DNA from 3 places in the Glutamicibacter bergerei genome. Region 1 is predicted to be linked to each of the others. Evidence: predicted binding sites of a transcription regulator. Region 1 holds the regulator's gene; each other region holds the start of a gene.
What was found. Region 1 encodes HrcA, which represses chaperone genes, less so after heat shock. Its sites were predicted from a motif close to TTNGCACTCGNNNNNNNCGAGTGCNAA; they were not measured.
Positions count from the first base shown of each region.

Region 1 (6,363 bases):
AAGGGCTCAATGCATCTGAAGTGTTTCTTAAGTATCGCTGGTGGCCAAGGTATAGATTTGGTTAAGAATGCGTCGAAACGCCAGATTTCCGCTTTTTTGCTCAGCTTCGTGTGCCAAACTATGTGAGCGTCAGGGCATTTAATGCCCCGACGTTAAACGATTGATCAACGGATTGGTAAGTAGTGCAGGGTAGATTCACGAGAATGGTTTCAAAGCGGGTTGCCGTTATTGGAGTCAGCCTAAGTCTCGTCGCGGCAGCCGGCTGTGGTCTTGCTTCGCGCGAGGAATCACACCAGATGCCGATTAGCTCGACCGCCACGTCGCTGTCCCTACCCGCTGCAAGCGACTCGGTTGAACATCATTCATCAATTGACCGGTTGCCTATCTATTGGCTAGAAAACACGGATCTTGGCGTATATCTCTACCGTGAATACGCTGCAAAAAATATGACTGGTGAGCCCATTGGAGATTCCATCTCCTACCTGCTTAATGAAAAGTCAGTAAATCCTGAGTGGTACACACATCTGAAACCATCAAGCGAAGTTGGCGTGTCCATGAACAAGGAAAACGTCATTACCCTTGATCTTCCGGCTAAGGTCTTCAGCGCTAAACTCGACCGCGGACTGTCCGAGCGCAGCATTCAGCAACTAGTCTTCACTTCAACCGCTGCCGCTTCTAACGCGGGTCTGTTCATTGGCACATTGCCTCCGAAGGTAAAAATCCTGGTTGACGGTCAAGCTAATGCAACGGTTTTCGGAGACTTACGACTCGCAGATTCATACGAACGAGATGCAAGCTTCATGGCGCCAATTTGGATTATCGATCCGCAATTTGGCGCCACGAATAAGGCCGGGCAAATCAAATTCTCCGGGCGAACCGCCAACTTTACCGACGGCGTCTACTACAGTCTGGAAAGCAAGGACAAAACAGGCAAGCTGACCGTGTTGACCGCTGCTGAGGCTATCGAAGCATCGTCGATCAAACAAGATGGCTCATTCAGCTTCACCACTCAACTAGGAGTGGGCTCCTACAAGCTGACCTTCTGGGGACAGGAAAACGGGTCCACGAAGAAAATCGCTTCGGTGTCCAGTGAGTTCACCATCAAGTAAATTTCGGCTCGTTGAGCCACAAAAATGTTCAGCACAACCACTTGGTTGTACTGAACATTTTTTGTTTAACGGTTTACAACTCACCCAGCAGGTGCCGAACCAGGACCAAGGCTGCAGGTCCTGCGGTCGAAGCACGCAAGACATGCTGCCCTAGCAAGGCTGGGCGGGCACCAGCAGCAACAAACTGTTCAAGCTCAGCGTCACTGATACCGCCTTCGGGTCCGACCACCAAGGTGACACCGGCCTGCTTGGACGCCTGGCTTAGCCAGTTCTGCGTTTCTTGCGCTACAGATAGTTGCGCTGCCTCATGAAGAATCAAAACTAACTCACCGGATTCGCACAAGTGGCGAATCTGGGTACTCAGAGTCTTGGTATTAACCGGTTCCAAGACTTCAGGTTCAAAAGCACGACGTGATTGCTTCTGCGCCGAACGCACTAGCGAACGCCACTTAGCCATTGCCTTCTCGGTCTTACTTCCGCTCCATCGCACGATGGACCGATCTGCCTGCCACGGACGGACCGTAAACACACCGAGCTCCACGGCTGACTCCACGGCCTGCAGGTCACGGTCACCCTTAGCTAAAGCCTGAACCAGTCCAATTCGGTGTGCCGGAGGAACTTCCTGTAAACGTTCAAGCACGATGACGCGCAACAACTCCTTGGACGCGTCCAACACTTTAACGCGCAAACGCAAACCGGTACCATCGAGCAGATCAAGCTCTTCGCCGGAAGACACACGTTTCACGGCCACCGCATGATGGGCTTCAGCACCGGTGAGTTCTAGAGTTTCCCCCACCAGGGCTAGTGCACCTTGCTCCGCGGAGATCACAAAGCTGTGATTGCTCATGGTTAGCGCTGGTTCAACTTATCGCGCAACCGGGAGAACATCCCGCCGGACTGCTCAACGCGACCTGAGGTGAGCTTTTCCCCACGAAGTTCTGCGAGCTGTTCAAGCAGCTCACGCTGTGCAGCATCCAACTTGGTTGGGGTTTCCACCTGCAAGTGCACGATTACGTCACCACGCTTGCCACCGCGTAGGCGTGGTACACCAAGGCCTGGAAGCGTCATGGTATCCCCATCTTGGGCACCGGACTCGACATTGATCTGCTGCTCGCCATCGAAGGTTTCAAGCTTCAGTTCACAGCCCAAGGCGGCAGCGGTCATAGGAATGGTCATCTTCGCATGCAGATCGGTTTGTGCGCGCTCAAACACCTTGTGGCGACGAACATCAACCTCAACGAAGAGGTTACCGTTCGGTCCCCCACCAGGACCGGCTTCGCCCTGACCGCGGAGCTGAATTCGGGTTCCCGAATCAACACCAGCAGGAATATTCAGCGACTTCGACACGTGCTCGCGCACGCGGCCTTCACCATTACATTCATTACATGGATCAGGGATAGTGGTACCGAACCCGCGGCAGGCAGGGCAAGTTTCAACGGTCATCATCTGTCCGAGGAAGGAACGCACCGGCCGCTGGATCTGACCCGCACCATGGCAGGTTTCACAGGTGACCGGGCTGGTGCCTGGGCGGCAGCATGAACCGTCACAGGCCTTACAGGTAACAGCGGTTTCCATTTCCAGCGGGTAGACGGTGCCCTTGACCGCGTCTTCCAAATCAATGGTGATGGTGATCAGCGCGTCGCGGCCAGCCTGCGTACGTGAGGCCGGCCCCTGGGCTTGTCCCCCGCCAAAGAACTGTTCGAAGATATCGCCAAAACCACCGAAGTTCTGACCGCCGCCACCACCGAAACCTTGCTGACCGTTGCCATTGAGGTCCCCGGTCGCGTCAAAGTTGGCGCGCTTCTTTTCATCTGAAAGGACCTCGTAGGCGCGGGTGACCAGCTTAAATTGCTCAGCAGCACCTTCACTGGGGTTCACATCGGGGTGCAACTTGCGTGCCAGTTTGCGGTAGGCACTCTTGATTTCCTGCGGGGTCGCATCCTTAGCAACACCCAGCGTCTCGTAATGCGAGCTCACGATATTCGCCGTGTCCTTTCGTAAAAATAAAAATTTTAGTGGCGACGAAAACTAATTCGTCAAAATCTTCGATAGGTAGCGCGCTACCGCGCGTACCGATGCCATCGATGAAGGGTAATTCATTCTGGTCGGTCCAAGTACGCCCAGTTTGCTACGTGCGTCCGAACCATAGGTTGTGGCAATCACCGTTGCATCGGATAACTGTCCGTAATGATGTTCGGTACCAATGGTCACCGCTACACCACGTGAGTCAGCTTCCAGCTCGGAAAATAGCTTAAGCAAAACTACCTGCTCTTCTAAGGCTTCCAGAACTGGGGTCAGCGTCAGCGGGAAGTCACCCGAGGAACGCGCCAGATTAGCAGTACCGGCCATCACGATGCGCTGTGCATTCGCGGCTCGTGCCATTTCCTGCAAGCTATCGACGATCGATTCGAACAAAGGATCTTCGTGAAGCTGTGGCGGGACTGTGTCCAACTTTAGGCTTCCCACGAGCTCAGCAAGTTGCCTTCCGCCCAGAGCGTTAAGCAAAGTCAGCTTCAGCGCGTGCAGTTCCTCGTCGCTATAAGCTCTCGCGGTCGAGATCATTCGCTGATCTACGGTCCCATTAGAGGCAATCATCACCATCAACACCTGCGCGGAGCCTAATCCCACAAGATCCAAATTTCGCAACGACGCAGTGTCATAGTGTGGCACTTGAATTAGGGCGACTTGGTTTGTCAGGCGTGCCAACAACCGAACGGTGCTATGAAGTACCTCGTCGAGATCTTGGGAGCTATCTAAGATCTTATTGATCGCTTCGCGTTCGGCCCTAGACAGCGGCTTCAGCTCACCTATCTGATCAACAAAACGGCGGTAGCCCTTCTCCGTGGGAATACGCCCTGAAGAGGTGTGCGGAGCCGCGATCAGCCCTTCTTCTTCCAGCAATGCCATGTCGTTACGGATCGTCGCCGCGGAGACTCCGAGGTTATGACGATCGAGCAATGCCTTGGACCCAACTGGTTCATGCGACTGGACGTAGTCCTCCACAATGGCGCGCAAGACGTCTAGCCGTCGAAACTCACTCACCTCAACACCTCCTATGAAACCACGCAAGGTTTTGGCACTCGAACCTATCAAGTGCCAAGTCTAATACGTTCATCGGTTGCTAGCATTGGATTTCGAGCGTATTCGATCACAGCGAAAGGCAGTACGTGTCCAATTACTCCTGGGGAGCGCAAGACCTCAGTGCACCAGCACCCAAAAAACTGCGTCAAATTCCGGTGTCCGTCGGTTTGTTATTGGAAGACGTGGACAGCGGATGGGTCGGTGAAGTGGTTCGCACCGAAAAGTCCGGAGGAATGCGTGTCATCGTGTTGGAGGACCGTCGCGGCAAGACACGTTCATTCCAGGCCGGGTTCGGATTCCTGCTCGAAGGAGAACCGGTCGAGATCGTAGAACCGCAGCCTAAAGCGGCAGCACCTAAGAAGTTAGTTTCGGCATCCGGTTCTCGTGCGGTCACTGACCTGAAAGCTCGTACCGCCCGGGCCAGTCGTATTTGGGTCGAAGGTAAACACGACGCAGAGTTGGTCGAAAAAGTCTGGGGCCATGACCTGCGCGTTGAAGGCATTGTGGTGGAGCCCTTACACGGAGTTGATGATCTTGCCGGAGCAATCCGAGCGTTTAATCCTTCACCGGAACGGCGCTTGGGGATCCTAGTGGATCACCTTATTTCTGGAACCAAAGAAGAACACATCGTCAAGGAAGCAATGCGGGTCCCCGGAGCAGCGCAACATGTGCTGATCCTGGGCCATCCGTACGTCGATGTCTGGCAGGCGGTTAAACCCTCGGCGCTTAATATTACGAAATGGCCGGTCATTGCGCGCGGCACCGACTGGAAAACCGGAATATTACGGGAGTTCGGTTGGCCACACTCCACAGCAGAGGATATTGGTCTGGGCTGGCAACGCATCCTTTCCCACGTTGACCACTATTCTCAGCTAGAACCACAGCTGTTAGGCAAGGTTGAGGAGCTGATCGATTTCCTCACCAGTGAAGATTACGGTTTCCTAACGATTGACTAATAGTTGGAGTTTCAGGGCGGGTTGGCCTTTACATCGCTAGAACCTCGATAGAATTGGAGCATCACCCTATCGAGACAAGGAAGAGCCACGTGACAACACGCAAGACCGTACCGCCGGAGAATTCACGTTTCGAAGGTTCCAAGGTCTCAGCTTTACCCTTGTCTCCTTCCGAGGACCGCCAATGGGCAATGATGTCGCACTTCGGCGCCATACTAGGTTGCATCCCAGCGGCCATCATCTTTGCCGTGTACCGCGACCGCGGGCCCTTCACTTCTCAGGAGTCAAAGGAAGCGTTCAACTTCACGTTCCCGTTGACTATCTTGGCAATCATTCTGAACGTGCTCACCCTGATCCCGGGCATCGGTTGGATCTTCGCTGTACTCACCGTGGCACTGTGGGTCTACATGACGCTAATGGGCGCCCATGCCGCCATTCAGGTCAACAAGGGACGCCCATACCGTTACCTCATTAACCTGCGGTTGATGAAGTAACTAACTTTTCTATGCTTTAGAAATCTAACAACTCACGAACAACCAGGTCGGCCAAGAGCCGGCCTCGTTGCGTTAACACCACAGATCCAGCAAAAGCAGCTTTCGGATCAATCAACTCATCGGCGATTAAACCTGCCACAGCCTTCCGGCCATGCTCATCAAGCTCTGCGATAAGCATTCCGCTGCTGAGTCGGGTCAGGAGCATCGTTCGCTCTAACTGGACTGCTTCGGCGTCAGGGAACTCGCGACCGTGTCCCGGAGAGATGCCACCGTCGATACGCTGTTGGTAAGCGGCAGGATGCTTCACATTCCACCAGCGCAATCCGCCCACGTGCGAGTGCGCTCCAGGGCCTGCGCCCCACCAGTCACCACCTTGCCAGTACGCAACGTTATGGCGACAAGCATGCTCGTCACCCTTGGCCCAGTTGCTGACTTCGTACCATTGGTAACCGGCTGCAGCGAACATCTCATCGGCTAGCTGATACTTTTCGGCATGATCATCATCATCAATATTAGGAACCTGCCCGCGCCGAATTTGCGCCGCCAGTTTAGTTCCCTCTTCGATAATGAGCGCGTAGGCAGAAATATGATCAGGTTCGTAGGATAGCGCCGCCTCGATACTGGCACGCCAGTCCTCCACCGACTCCCCCGGCGTTCCATAGATCAAATCCACGCTCACGTCCAAGCCCACCTCGCGTGCCCACTGAACTACCTGTGGAACGCGCT
Region 1 covers NZ_CM137131.1:1,827,282-1,833,644, forward strand. The annotation lists gene ACX5K5_RS08420 (GerMN domain-containing protein) at 297-1,109, shown strand; gene ACX5K5_RS08425 (16S rRNA (uracil(1498)-N(3))-methyltransferase) at 1,183-1,956, opposite strand; gene dnaJ (molecular chaperone DnaJ) at 1,959-3,086, opposite strand; gene hrcA (heat-inducible transcriptional repressor HrcA) at 3,138-4,151, opposite strand; gene ACX5K5_RS08440 (DUF3097 family protein) at 4,277-5,146, shown strand; gene ACX5K5_RS08445 (DUF4870 domain-containing protein) at 5,236-5,637, shown strand; gene hemW (radical SAM family heme chaperone HemW) at 5,654-6,363, opposite strand, start outside.

Region 2 (6,363 bases), 1.3 Mb from region 1:
GTTCCCAAACGGATTTTTTCGGTGGCTTGAGCCAGAGCGGCGAGAACAATTTCCGGAGCCGACACTGAATAGTCATCGCGGTGGTGTTCGCCTATGCCAAAGAAATCCAGTCCAACCTGCTCGGCCCGCTGACCTTCGACTATGACGTTGCGGATTACCTGTGCATGGGACAGCGATCTGCCCTGTAAGTCTTCGGTGATATCGCCGAAGGTTTCCACGCCAATCTCGGGCGTCTCTGGCGTCGGTGCGACAGAAGTCATGACTTTCCTCTTCTCCAAAAAATTCATGCAATTGCATCTAATTAGGTAACTCGCTGGAGTCAAATTTTATTTCCGAGAACAAAAAATGACAGATGTGTTCAGGGATACTCAGTCGATGGGGGTTCCTCTCTGCCGGTTGACAGGCCATGGTTGTATCGTGAGGAATACGAGTAAAACAAGAGCCTCAGGGGGAGTGATTCGTGGCGCAGCAAGACCATGGCGAGAAGTCCGTGGAGTCGAAAGATGCGGGAGAAGATCCATCGCCATTGGCCGGGTCGCTGCCTCGTATTTTGACGAGCGAAATCAACATGGGACACCTACCAGAAACGGTGTCCGTTGAGACGACGATGGCTTCAGAGCTTCCGTTAAATACCGCAGTAAGTGCAAGCGTCGCGGCAGCTGACGCTACCGATATCGAGTCACGCACCGGTCAGGTTCTTACCTCGGATGACGGCATCACGTTAATGCCAACGCGCGCCAACCCGGTAGCACGTCGTCTGTTGGCAAAAATGTGGATTTCAGATACACCACCAACCGAAGCTCTGAAAGTGGTTGACCGGTTACGCGGAACCCCGTACGCCAATCCAAAGGTGAACGTCGATCAAGATGCATCGGCCCGACGGACCATGGAATTCGCCCTAGATCTCGGCGAAACGCTGATTCGTTATGGTGCTGGTGCACTGGAAGTCGAAACCAGCATCATCGCGGTAACCGCCGCCCTGGGGCTTAGTCATCTAGATGTTGATATCACTAACCAGTCGTTACACCTGAACTACAGCCCACCGGACGCTGAAAGCTATTCGATTTTGCGCGTGGTGCGTTCCTACACCACCAACTATGCGGGTCTTGTGATGGTTCACGAGTTGGTCTCGGATATTATTGCCGGCGGTGTGTCACGGACTTCTTCGGCTAAACAGCTGAAAGCAATTACGCGGAAACCGAAACCGTTCCCACGCTGGGTTGTGGCCTCGGGACAGTCGATATTCGCGGCAGCCTTTGTGCTCTTCATTGGTGGTTCGTGGCTTGGCGCCCTGGTCGCGATGGCCTCATCGTGGTTGATCTCGCAGATCGGGCGCTATGGCTCACGCTGGCGCGTTCCGGAGTTCTTCTCCGTCGCCACTGCAACCTTTACCGTGACCGTCATTGCGCTGCTAAGCCACCGAGTGCACGCCCCGCTGGACCCTGCGTTGGTCGTTTCCGGTGGTATCTTGTTGCTCTTGCCTTCGGGCAGATTTGTCTCGGCGCTACAAGATGCGATCAATGGGTTCCCTGTGACGGCCGTCGGGCGCCTATTTTCCGCCGGGTTGACCTATACGGCCATCTTGTCGGGAATTTCATCAGCCTTGGTTGTCTCTTCGGTCTTCGGAGGCGACAAGGTGGACGTTCACCGGATCGTTGCAATCAACTATCCAACATGGATGCTTGTTGGTTTAGTAGCAGTGGCTATCCTTGCCGGTGCGGTGACCGAGCAGACCGCGAAGCGGCTGCTGATCCCTACTGCGTTGTTAGCTGTGGGCGGCTACCTCGTCTTGTTGTTGGCCGAACAAATCGGATTGGGCTCTCGAGCTACGCCGGCCGTCGTGGCGACAGTCATCGGTTTTGCGGCGCGTTTCTTGGCGGACAAGTTACGCTCACCGCAGCTAGTGATTGCAGCGCCTGCTGTCATGTTCATGCTTCCAGGCCTGATGATATTCCGTGCAATGTACGGCATCGTTTTCGATGTGGAAGATATGTTCTCTAGTTTGGTGGAGATGTTCAACGCATTTGCCATCATGCTGTCTATCGCCGGCGGCGTGGTTTTCGGCGATACGCTCTGTCGGCCTTTGACCTCAAATGCTCGACGTGAACGTCGCTGGATCCGCCGCCGTTAGGCGGTCGGTAACTTCCAATTGATAGGCGCCTGACCAGAATCGGTCAGGTGCCTATTGATTTGAGAGAAGGGTTTTGAACCAAAGAAGCCCCGGCTGGCCGATAACGGAGAAGGGTGGACGCTGTGCACGTGCGGCATATTGCCCATCAGTGGACTCAGTTTTTGCGCGTGGGCTCCCCAGAGAACGGCGACTACCGGATTTTTGCGTGAATTGAGGGCGCCAATAATCGCTTCGACAACCGGTGTCCAACCAAGCTTTTGATGGCTTCCTGCCTGCCCGGCGGTCACCGAGAAAACCTGATTGAGTAACAAGACCCCTTGCTCGTGCCAGGGGCTGAGGTCCGGATGTGGGGCTTCGGGCACCGCGAGGTCGGAGCTGAGCTCCTTATAGATATTTCGTAAACTGCGAGGCAGCGGCCGAACATTTTTCTCAGCGGCGAAGGCCAAACCATTTGCATGTCCTGGGGTCGGATAAGGGTCTTGGCCGATAATCAGAACTTTGGTTTTGGCTAGGGGAAGCAACAGTGCGCGCAACATCACCTCTGGGACCGGCAGGATCTGCTCGCCCGCCTGCGAACGCAGCGCTAATTGTTGGGCTATATCCTGCAACACGCCATCAAGCGGCTCCAATGTCGATACCCAGTCCTCTGCGATAAACCCGTTGCTGGCTAGTGATTTTGCGCCAAAATAGAACGGGAAGTCAGCGGCTGAATACTCCGGCAGAGGCTGAGCGGCGGGAGCCTCAAAGAGCGCTGGCTGTTGGTTGTTCATAACAACTATTCTGCCCGTTTTCGGCGCGGTTGTGCCGCGTTACACGGCATCGAGTTCATTGATTGGTTAGAATATCGGTGGTGTGTCCACCATGTGTGGATATGAAAGCATAAAGAGGCCCGACTAATCGGTGTTCAAGGAAGAGGTGAGACGCATGGCAGGCAATGAGGTTTTGGTGGATTTTGTAATGAATCCCGACTCAGAGCTCGATGAGCGTTCACAGCAAATCTTGAACATGGAAAAACTGTGGTGGAAATATGCCGGAGCCAAGGAACAGGCCATCACTAAGCAGTTCTCAATTTCGCCGACGAACTACTATCAGTTGCTCAACCAGCTGATCGACACGGACGCGGCGATGGCCTACGACCCAATGCTGGTAAAGCGGTTGCGTAGACTTCGATCTACCAAGCGTCGTGTGAGCGGTACCGTCGGCGGAGAACGTTAAGTTCTTAGCCGGCCTCGGCCAGCCAGACCTCGAGCAAGGACAAGAATGACCAACTACCCACGTGACGAATTCGATCGCGTTCCGGAGTTTAGTACCCGTGTGGGGTCGCATCATGCCCATGGGTGGGCGCAGTCTGCCGCCGCCAAGGGCAAGGACAGCAAGCTTCGTTGGGTAGTCCTGACCGCAATTGCGGTGTTGCTCATCGGTGGTGTGGGCTTCTTCTACGGTCCGAGTATCGCTGATCGTCTCAGCGGTTCCGAATCGACGCAGAATACCGAAGCGACAGCAACCGAAACTTCGCAAAGTCTTAGCGCCGAACCTTCCGAAAGCGCTACCCCCTCAAGCACCATTGATGATGCGGACGTGTTGTACGGTCAGCTCATTGGCGTGTACAACGGTGCGAGTATTGCAGGCACAGCCGGTGCAGGTGAAGAATTATTGACTGAGGCCGAATTTACGAACATCGTGACGGATAATTGGACCCGAGATGCGGAAACCTCGACCGTCTATTACATGTCCGAGGCCTACCGGACCACCGCAGAAAAAGCCGCCGAGGTCTTAGGTATCGACGAGGTTTTGCAGACTCAGAACATTCCTAACCGCGTCACGGTGGTCCTTGGTGCCGACGATACGTTGAACTCCAAGTAATATTTCGCTTCGCTCACAGCCGATCAGCTTGCACTCGCCATGCGAGAGTGCCAATATTTGTATTAGCACTCATGCGTTACGACTGCTAATGCCGATCGGCTGTTCGTTTTAAAATCGAACCCTTTCGACCCTCGCGGTTTGTTAACGCACGGAGCGTGAAGAATACCTCAGATAGCGAGAGCTCATCTTGGTTGTCGGCCCGATGCCGATACCGGTGCGCTCGTCCGTCGCGGGCGCTGTCTGTCGGTTGCATTTTCGCAAGATCGTCCCGAAAGGACCGAAAGCCACTATGGCCAAGATGATTGCATTTGACGAGGAAGCACGCCGCGGACTTGAGCGCGGCCTGAACATTCTGGCGGACGCCGTAAAGGTAACCCTAGGCCCACGCGGTCGCAACGTTGTTCTGGAGAAGAAGTGGGGCGCACCTACTATCACCAACGACGGTGTGTCCATCGCCAAGGAAATCGAGCTCGAAGATCCATACGAGAAGATCGGCGCCGAGCTCGTCAAAGAAGTAGCCAAGAAGACTGACGACGTCGCCGGTGACGGCACCACCACCGCAACCGTGCTCGCTCAGGCTCTGGTCAAGGAAGGCCTGCGCAACGTTGCTGCCGGCGCCGACCCAATCGCATTGCGCCGCGGTATCGACAAGGCAGTAGAAGCCGTCACCGCAGAGCTGCTTGCCGCTGCAAAGAAGATCGAATCCAAGGAGCAGATCGCTGCTACCGCTTCGATCTCCGCTGGCGATCCAGAAATCGGCGCATTGATCGCCGAAGCACTGGACAAGGTCGGCGAGCAGGGCGTTATCACCGTTGAAGAGTCCAACACCTTCGGCCTTGAGCTGGAGCTGGCCGAGGGCATGCGCTTCGACAAGGGTTACATCTCCGCATACTTCGTCACCGACGCTGAGCGTCAGGAGACCGTGCTGGAAGATCCTTACATCCTGATCGTCAATTCGAAGATCTCCTCGGTCAAGGACATGGTTTCCTTGCTGGAGAAGGTCATGCAGTCGAACAAGTCGCTGCTGATCATCGCCGAAGACGTTGAAGGCGAAGCACTGGCTACCCTGATCTTGAACAAGATCCGTGGTCTGTTCAAATCCGTTGCCGTCAAGGCTCCGGGCTTCGGCGACCGTCGCAAGGCTATGCTGACCGACATCGCACTGCTCACCGGTGGTCAGGTTGTTTCCGAGGAAATCGGTCTGTCGCTAGACACCGTTGGCCTCGAAGTTCTGGGTACCGCCCGCAAGGTCGTTATCACCAAGGACGAGACCACCATCGTTGAAGGCGGCGGCGACGCCGACGCCATCGAAGGCCGCAAGGCTCAGATCGCAGCCGAGATCAAGAACACCGACTCGGACTACGACCGCGAGAAGCTGCAGGAACGTCACGCAAAGCTTTCCGGTGGTGTCGCTGTGCTCAAGGCCGGCGCCGCAACCGAGGTGGAGCTCAAGGAGCGCAAGCACCGCATCGAAGATGCAGTGCGTAACGCCAAGGCAGCAGTTGAAGAGGGCATCGTCGCCGGCGGCGGCGTGGCTCTGATCCAGGCTGGCGCCCTAGCGTTTGCAAAGCTTGAGCTGGAAGGCGACGAAGCCACCGGTGCGAACATTGTTCGCGTTGGCATCGAAGCCCCACTGAAGCAGATCGCACTGAACGCTGGCATGGAGCCAGGCGTTGTCGCCGACAAGGTCAAGGGCTTGCCAGCAGGCCATGGCCTGAACGCCGCAACCGGCCAGTACGTAGACCTGCTTGAAGCAGGCGTGAACGACCCAGTGAAGGTGACCCGTTCGGCTCTGCAGAACGCTGCGTCGATCGCTGGCCTGTTCTTGACCACCGAGGCAGTCGTTGCAGATAAGCCAGCTCCTGCTGGCGCTGCCATGCCAGGTGGCGACGACATGGGTGGCATGGGCGGTATGGGCGGCTTCTAAGCTCCCCGCACCTCGCTGAGCGACCGCTCTGGCGGTACTAGCAAACCCGAGGGCCTGCTTCATTATGAAGCAGGCCCTCGGGCCGTTAACCCCGACATCTCGGTCGGCGCGTAGTTAGAACTGTGTGGACAACTGTTCCAGTTCAGCGGACAAATTACTGCGTGCAACACTTTCCCAACGCTGCCGGGCCTGTGCAGTGCCGAACAACTGGTCCTTGTCGAGTAACTCACGAAGTATCTTGGACCGACCACGGGCGAAGTCTGGCTCCGACACGTGAGCGTACTCGGCCCGAACGGCCTGCGTATAACGCTGATAGGCGGTTGCAGGGCGAGCCAGAACTTCTAAATCTGCGTCGCACAGTAGCGCGCCGAGCAGGTCCCCAGCCTGCGGCTGGTGGGTGCTGGTCAGCATAATCAGCCGTTGAATTGAAGCCACCGTGTGG
Region 2 covers NZ_CM137131.1:566,754-573,116, forward strand. The annotation lists gene ACX5K5_RS02660 (LLM class flavin-dependent oxidoreductase) at 1-260, opposite strand, end outside; gene ACX5K5_RS02665 (threonine/serine exporter family protein) at 461-2,131, shown strand; gene ACX5K5_RS02670 (uracil-DNA glycosylase) at 2,128-2,901, opposite strand; gene ACX5K5_RS02675 (DUF3263 domain-containing protein) at 3,056-3,346, shown strand; gene ACX5K5_RS02680 (LytR C-terminal domain-containing protein) at 3,392-3,994, shown strand; gene groL (chaperonin GroEL) at 4,284-5,921, shown strand; gene ACX5K5_RS02690 (DUF4031 domain-containing protein) at 6,036-6,363, opposite strand, start outside.
Region 2: a site for HrcA is predicted at 4,057-4,083, ahead of groL (chaperonin GroEL). Genes of this name have one in related genera too.

Region 3 (6,363 bases), 600 kb from region 1:
AGACTGCGAAGCTGCCTGCACCTTGCGCTGTTGCACGTTGGAGTCCCATACGGCGATGGGCGCGGCAGCCACCAGCGCCACTAGCGTGATGACGAAGGCTTGTGACACCAGCTGCGGACGGCGCACCATGGCCAGTATCGGCAAGCGCTGCGGACGTTCTAAACGAAGCAAGGGTTTTTCAACCCATCGGGTGCTCAGCCACGACAAGCCGATCGACCCCATTATAAGTACCGTACCTGCTAGTGGTGAGGCTTGGTCTACCCCTGCCAGCTGCAGGTAGAAGACCAGTAGTGGCCAGTGCCAGAGGTACATCCCGTAGGACAACGCACCGAGTTTGGTCAGCGGTGCCAAACTCAGGATCCCGGCAGGGTTCTTCCATGATCGGGGTTCCGGAGCCATGATCAGCAGGGCTGCGCCCAGCGTCGGCACTAAGGCCAGATACCCGGGGAATTGTCCTTCAACGTCTAGTAGTGCGCCGCAAGAAACGATGACCAGCAACCCGCTCCAGCCACCGATTCGGCGTAACCATGAGGGCAATCGTGAGAGCAGCGGTAGAGCCAGGGCGAGCATGGAGCCCAGCGCAAACTCCCACATCCGGGTGCCGGTGTGAAAGTAGGCCAGGCGCTGATCGGCCGCGGTCAAGTAGATGGAGTAGCTCAGCGAACCGGCAAACACGGCGGCGAACATGGTGAACGCGATGAGCTCGAACCGGAACCGCGAGAAGAACCGCCGCCAGATGAAAGCACAAACAACCAGCAATACCGGCCAGATGATGAAGATCTGGCCCTGCACTGACAGCGACCAAAAGTGTTGCAGCGGTGAGGAAGCGGAGGTGTTAAACGCGTAGTAGTCCACGTTGGTCTCGGCCAAGGCCCAGTTCTGCTTAAAGAAGAGTGAGGAGAAAGCTTCATTGATCAGCGCTAACCACCCGGTGGCCGGCAGCACCAGCCAGGCGGTGACCGCGGTAGCAACGATGATCAGTGCCGCCTGTGGCAGTAATCGGGAGAAGCGGTGCAACCAGTTACCCAGAACCGAGACTTTCTGACCACTGCCTAGTTTGCGAGTCAGCGATCCGGTGAGGAAAAAGGCTGAGAGCATCAGGAAGATGTCTACCCCGCCGGAGACTCGGGAAAACCAGATGTGATAGCACATCACCAACAGCACGGCGAGCGCGCGTAGTCCTTGCAAATCGGCACGAAAACCCGCGGCTGGCGCGGTGTTCTGAGTGCTGCTGATCGCTGGGGACACGGGTGCGACTTTCCTTGTCGGTTCTGTGGTTAGTGCTCCACCAAGACTGTGGTCTCAGCGGACAACCATCAATTTTACCAAGTGAACTTCGTTATGAGCTTGGTACTTGCTGTGTGCCACCACGCAGGACCTAATTAGTGAAGTTCCCATAATGGGCTGACTTGTGCGCTTTAGCTACGAGGTACCGGCGAACCAAATAGCATGCAGTGGGCGTGCCTTAGATAAAGCCGTGAATAAAGAAAACAAAATGCCGCCACCGGCCAGAGCAGAAGCTCTGAGCAGTGACGGCATTCGGTCAAGGGTTTGATCCCTTAGTGGGCGTGAGCCTCTTCCTCGGGAGCCTTCTCGGCAACCAAGGTTTCGGTGGTCAAGACCAGGGCAGCAATCGAGGATGCGTTGACCAGCGCTGAACGGGTGACCTTTACTGGGTCAATGACGCCTGCGCTGAGCAGGTTCTCATAAACACCTGTCTTGGCGTTGAAGCCTTCGTTCGGTCCGGTCTCTTTGACCTTGGAGACAACTACTGCACCGTCAAAGCCGGCGTTGGTAGCGATCCAGAACAATGGCTGCACCAGGGCGCGACGTACGATTCCTACACCGGCGGCGATATCGCCTTCGGCGGAGGTGACGCGTGCGTCTTCGTCCAGTGCTGACAGTGCGTCAACCAGTGCGGTACCGCCACCGGCAACGATGCCCTCTTCGAGCGCTGCACGGGTCGAGGACACTGCGTCCTCGATACGGTGCTTGCGTTCCTTGAGTTCAACCTCGGTGGAGGCACCTACCTTGATGACACCAATGCCACCGGAAAGCTTAGCCAGACGTTCGGCCAGCTTTTCGCGGTCCCATTCGGAGTCGGTGCGGGCGTGCTCTGCACGTAGCTGGGCTACGCGCTCTGCAACGTCTTCTTCGGTTCCGGCGCCATCAACGATGGTGGTGGAATCCTTGGTGATGGTTACGCGGCGTGCGGAACCAAGAACCTCGGTGCCAACCTGGTCTAGCTGCAGTCCTAGTTCGGCGGAGACTACCTGGGCGCCGGTGAGGATCGCGAGATCCTGCATCATTGCCTTGCGGCGGTCACCGAAGCCTGGAGCCTTTACGGCAACCACGTTCAGCAGGCCACGAAGCTTGTTGACTACCAAGGTGGAAAGGGCTTCGCCCTCTACGTCCTCGGCAATGATCAGCAGTGGCTTCTTGGTCTCCAAGACCTTTTCCAGCAGTGGCAAGAATTCTGCCACTGTGGAGATCTTGGATGGGTTGATCAGCACTACTGCGTCTTCCAGGACAACTTCCTGGCGTTCTGCGTCGGTGATGAATTGTGGGGACAGGTAGCCCTTGTCGAACTGCATGCCCTCGGTGAGGACTAGTTCGGTGGCGGTGGTGGACGACTCTTCGATGGTGATGACACCATCGGTGCCCACGGTCTTGAAGGCCTCGGCGAGCAGGTCGCCGATTTCGTCATCCTGTGCGGAGATCGATGCCACGTTGGCAACCTTGTCTTCGACTGCCACGGCGTTAGCCTTCAGGCGTTCGGCAACAATTTCCACTGCCAGTTCAATACCCTTGCGGATATCGCCTGGTGCAGCGCCGGCTGCTACGTTCTTCAGACCTTCCTTGACCAGTGCCTGTGCCAGCACGGTCGCGGTGGTGGTGCCGTCGCCAGCAACATCATTGGTCTTGGTGGCAACTTCCTTGGCCAGCTGTGCGCCAAGGTTCTCGTATGGATCTTCCAAGTCGATCTCACGCGCAATGGTGACACCGTCGTTGGTGATCGTTGGTGCGCCCCAGCTCTTGGCGAGGACCACGTTACGACCGCGTGGGCCGAGGGTGACCTTCACGGTGTTTGCGAGCTTATCAATGCCCGCTTCGAGGGCGCGTCGCGCTTCCTCATTAAATGCTAGCTGCTTAGCCATGCACTAACTCCTGAAATAGCATAGGTCGCAGTTCGGCCTCGAACCCTTTGAGATCATTGATCAAATCCAAGGATTGGGGCCGTAAAACTACGAGGTTGGCGTTACTTTACGACGACTGCCAGAACGTCGCGAGCCGAAAGTACTAGGTACTCTTCGTTGCCGACCTTAACTTCGGTTCCACCGTACTTCGAGTACAGAACTACGTCGCCTTCAGCAACGTCCAAAGGAATGCGGTTGCCCTTGTCGTCAATGCGGCCAAGGCCCACTGCAACAACGGTGCCTTCCTGTGGCTTTTCCTTAGCGGAATCAGGGATGACCAAACCGGATGCGGTGGTGGTTACGGCTTCGACCTGCTTGATGACAATGCGGTCTTCGAGTGGCTTGATGGAGACAGACATGGTCTCTCCTTTTCGTGTATGAACCAATGAATGTAGGGTTTCGCCCTATGGCATTGGACCAACCGTCGTCGCGGTGCCAGTTGGTGTGATCCAGTCAGGCGGTGTGCGTCGCGTAAGCAGAGCTCGCGCTTAGCACCCACTGATGACTTTAGGCCGTGAATTAGCACTCGGTCAAGGTGAGTGCTAATGATTGCCCTAGTTCGTCACACCGGTTCGCGCAGAGCGGACTTTCGCTGATTAGCTATTCCCGGCCAACGCCTCGGAACTAGGGGCAGCACACTATTAAATGCAAAGCACTCCAACTATCCCTGCGCGCACAAGACCACGTTTACCTCCGTGATTCACACAGCACCACCCAGTAGAGCTGGTACGCATGGATAAGCAAGGAATGCCGATAGGCTGGAACTTATGGCTCAGGCATCAAATGACTCAACTCTTAACGACCAATTCGCAGCGCTCCTCTCCCCCGCAGGTTGGTCGTTGCTCGCTACCATTGACCCTTCCATGGCGGCATCCAAAGATTCTGCATGGGCTCTGAATGAGAAGCTACGCAAAGACGGACACGATGCGGCGGTAGTTCGTGCTGTTATCGCTCAAGCAGAACTTCGTTACCGCGGGCGGGTTAAGTTTGGTCCCTTTGCCGACACGCTGATCTTTACCCCGGCTGGGTTGGAGCAATCCACTCGTCTGATGATCGCTGGACTGCATACACGCCGCTTTGAGCAAGCACAAAGCCAGCACGTGGCAGACCTAGGTTGTGGCATTGGCGCCGACTCCATTGCCATGGCCAGCGCCGGCTTGAAGGTCACCGCGGTAGAGAAGGATGAGACGACGGCAGCTGCGGTCACGCTCAACCTCATGCCTTTTGACAACGCCGAGGTACGCCACGGCACCGCAGAAGACACTGACCTAACAGGAATTGACGCTGTCTGGCTAGACCCAGCGCGGCGAACTGATATTTCTGGTGCTTCACGCCGACTCTTTGATCCTGAGGCCTTCTCCCCTCCCCTATCGTTTGTAGAGAAACTCGTCGATAACGGTATGGATGTAGGTGTAAAGCTCGGTCCAGGAATACCTCACGAAGCAATCCCTGCAGGTGCCGAAGCCGTCTGGATTTCAGATCATGGCTCGGTCATTGAAGTTTGCTTGTGGTTCGGCAAACTCAAACGTCAAGATATTGCCCGTGCCGCATTAGTCATTGATAAGAATGGCGCACACGAGCTAATCAGCTCGGTCACCGTAGAGCAAGATGCCAAGGCACCTGTGGGAGAACTAGCGGCGCACATCTATGAACCAGATGGCGCGGTCATTCGTTCACATCTCATTGGCACCATGCTTGAGCAGACAGGTGGACATCTCTTAGATGAGCACATCGCATACTTCACCCACGCAGAAAAGATCACCACACCTTTCGCACGTGGTTTCGAAGTACTCGCGGTCCACGATTACAACGTGAAAAAGTTGCGCAGCTGGGTGAAGGCCAACGGTATTGGTTCCTTGGACATCAAGAAGCGCGGTGTCGATGTCACCCCCGAAGAGTTGCGCCGCATCTTGCTGTCCGGATCCTCAAAGAGCGCCAGGAATAAGGCGACTCTCATCTTGGCCCGGCTGGGAGAAAAGCGCGTAGCCTTCGAAGTGCAGCCCCACTAAGACCCACGTTCCATGTCTTGCACTGAGCAAGCCCGGGGAGCAAATACAATAAGTATGGATATCCTCCGTTTTTGCGCGGGTAGCCACCACCCACCCGCCAACTGGCTCGGTAGTTTTTCGAGCCCATCACGCAATGAGGAGTTACGTGCAAAAGATCGAATTCGCCGACTCGCCCCAATCAACTATCGGTGTTGAATGGGAAATTGCGTTGGTCAATCGTGAAAACGCTGACCTTAGTTCTGTGGCCGAAAAGGTGTTGGACAAGCTCAAAGAAGATGCTGGAATTCCAGCAGATGAAGAGCATCCCACCATCAAGCCTGAGTTGCTGATGAATACCGTGGAAGTTGTGACCGGAGTGCACCGCACCGTGGCAGATGCTGCCGATGAGCTACGCGCCAACGTCCGGCGGCTCCGTGAAGTCACCGACCCCATGGGCGTAGATCTCTACTGCGCAGGCTCGCACCCTTTTGCCGCACCAACTTCTCAGCCAGTGACTGACAAAGAACGCTACGCAAACCTCATTGACCGCACCCAGTGGTGGGGACGCCAAATGGTCATCTACGGCATCCACGTACACGTAGGACTAGACGACCGTGAAAAGGCTCTGCCAATCACCGACGGTCTGATCAACTACCAGCCACACTTCCAAGCGCTCAGCGCATCTAGCCCTTACTGGGGTGGAGAAGATACTGGCTACGCTTCGCAGCGTGCGTTAATGTTCCAGCAGCTTCCCACCGCAGGAATCCCTTTCCACTTTAATTCCTGGTCCGAGTACGAGGCCTACGTGGCCGACATGCTCCACACCGGCGTCATCGATGACATCTCCGAAATTCGCTGGGACGTCCGCCCGGTCAACCGCCTTGGTACCGTGGAAATGCGTATCTGCGACGGCATGAGCTCGTTGGAAGACATCTCAGCCATCACTGCACTAACCCAGTGCTTGGTCCACGACATGTCAATGTCTCTTGAAGCGGGATACAAGATCCCTGTTATGCCGGCTTGGCACCGAGTAGAGAATAAATGGCGTGCAGCCCGCTACGGACTCGACGCGATCATTATTCTCAACGCCCAAGGCGATGAAATGTTGGTAACGGACCACCTCCGTAACGAGGTCAAACGCCTAGCACCTGTAGCTGAACAGCTCGGATGCCAAGACG
Region 3 covers NZ_CM137131.1:2,422,857-2,429,219, forward strand. The annotation lists gene ACX5K5_RS11215 (acyltransferase family protein) at 1-1,248, opposite strand, end outside; gene groL (chaperonin GroEL) at 1,560-3,158, opposite strand; gene groES (co-chaperone GroES) at 3,260-3,556, opposite strand; gene ACX5K5_RS11230 (THUMP-like domain-containing protein) at 3,965-5,206, shown strand; gene ACX5K5_RS11235 (glutamate--cysteine ligase) at 5,340-6,363, shown strand, end outside.
Region 3: a site for HrcA is predicted at 3,717-3,743, ahead of groES (co-chaperone GroES). Genes of this name have one in related genera too.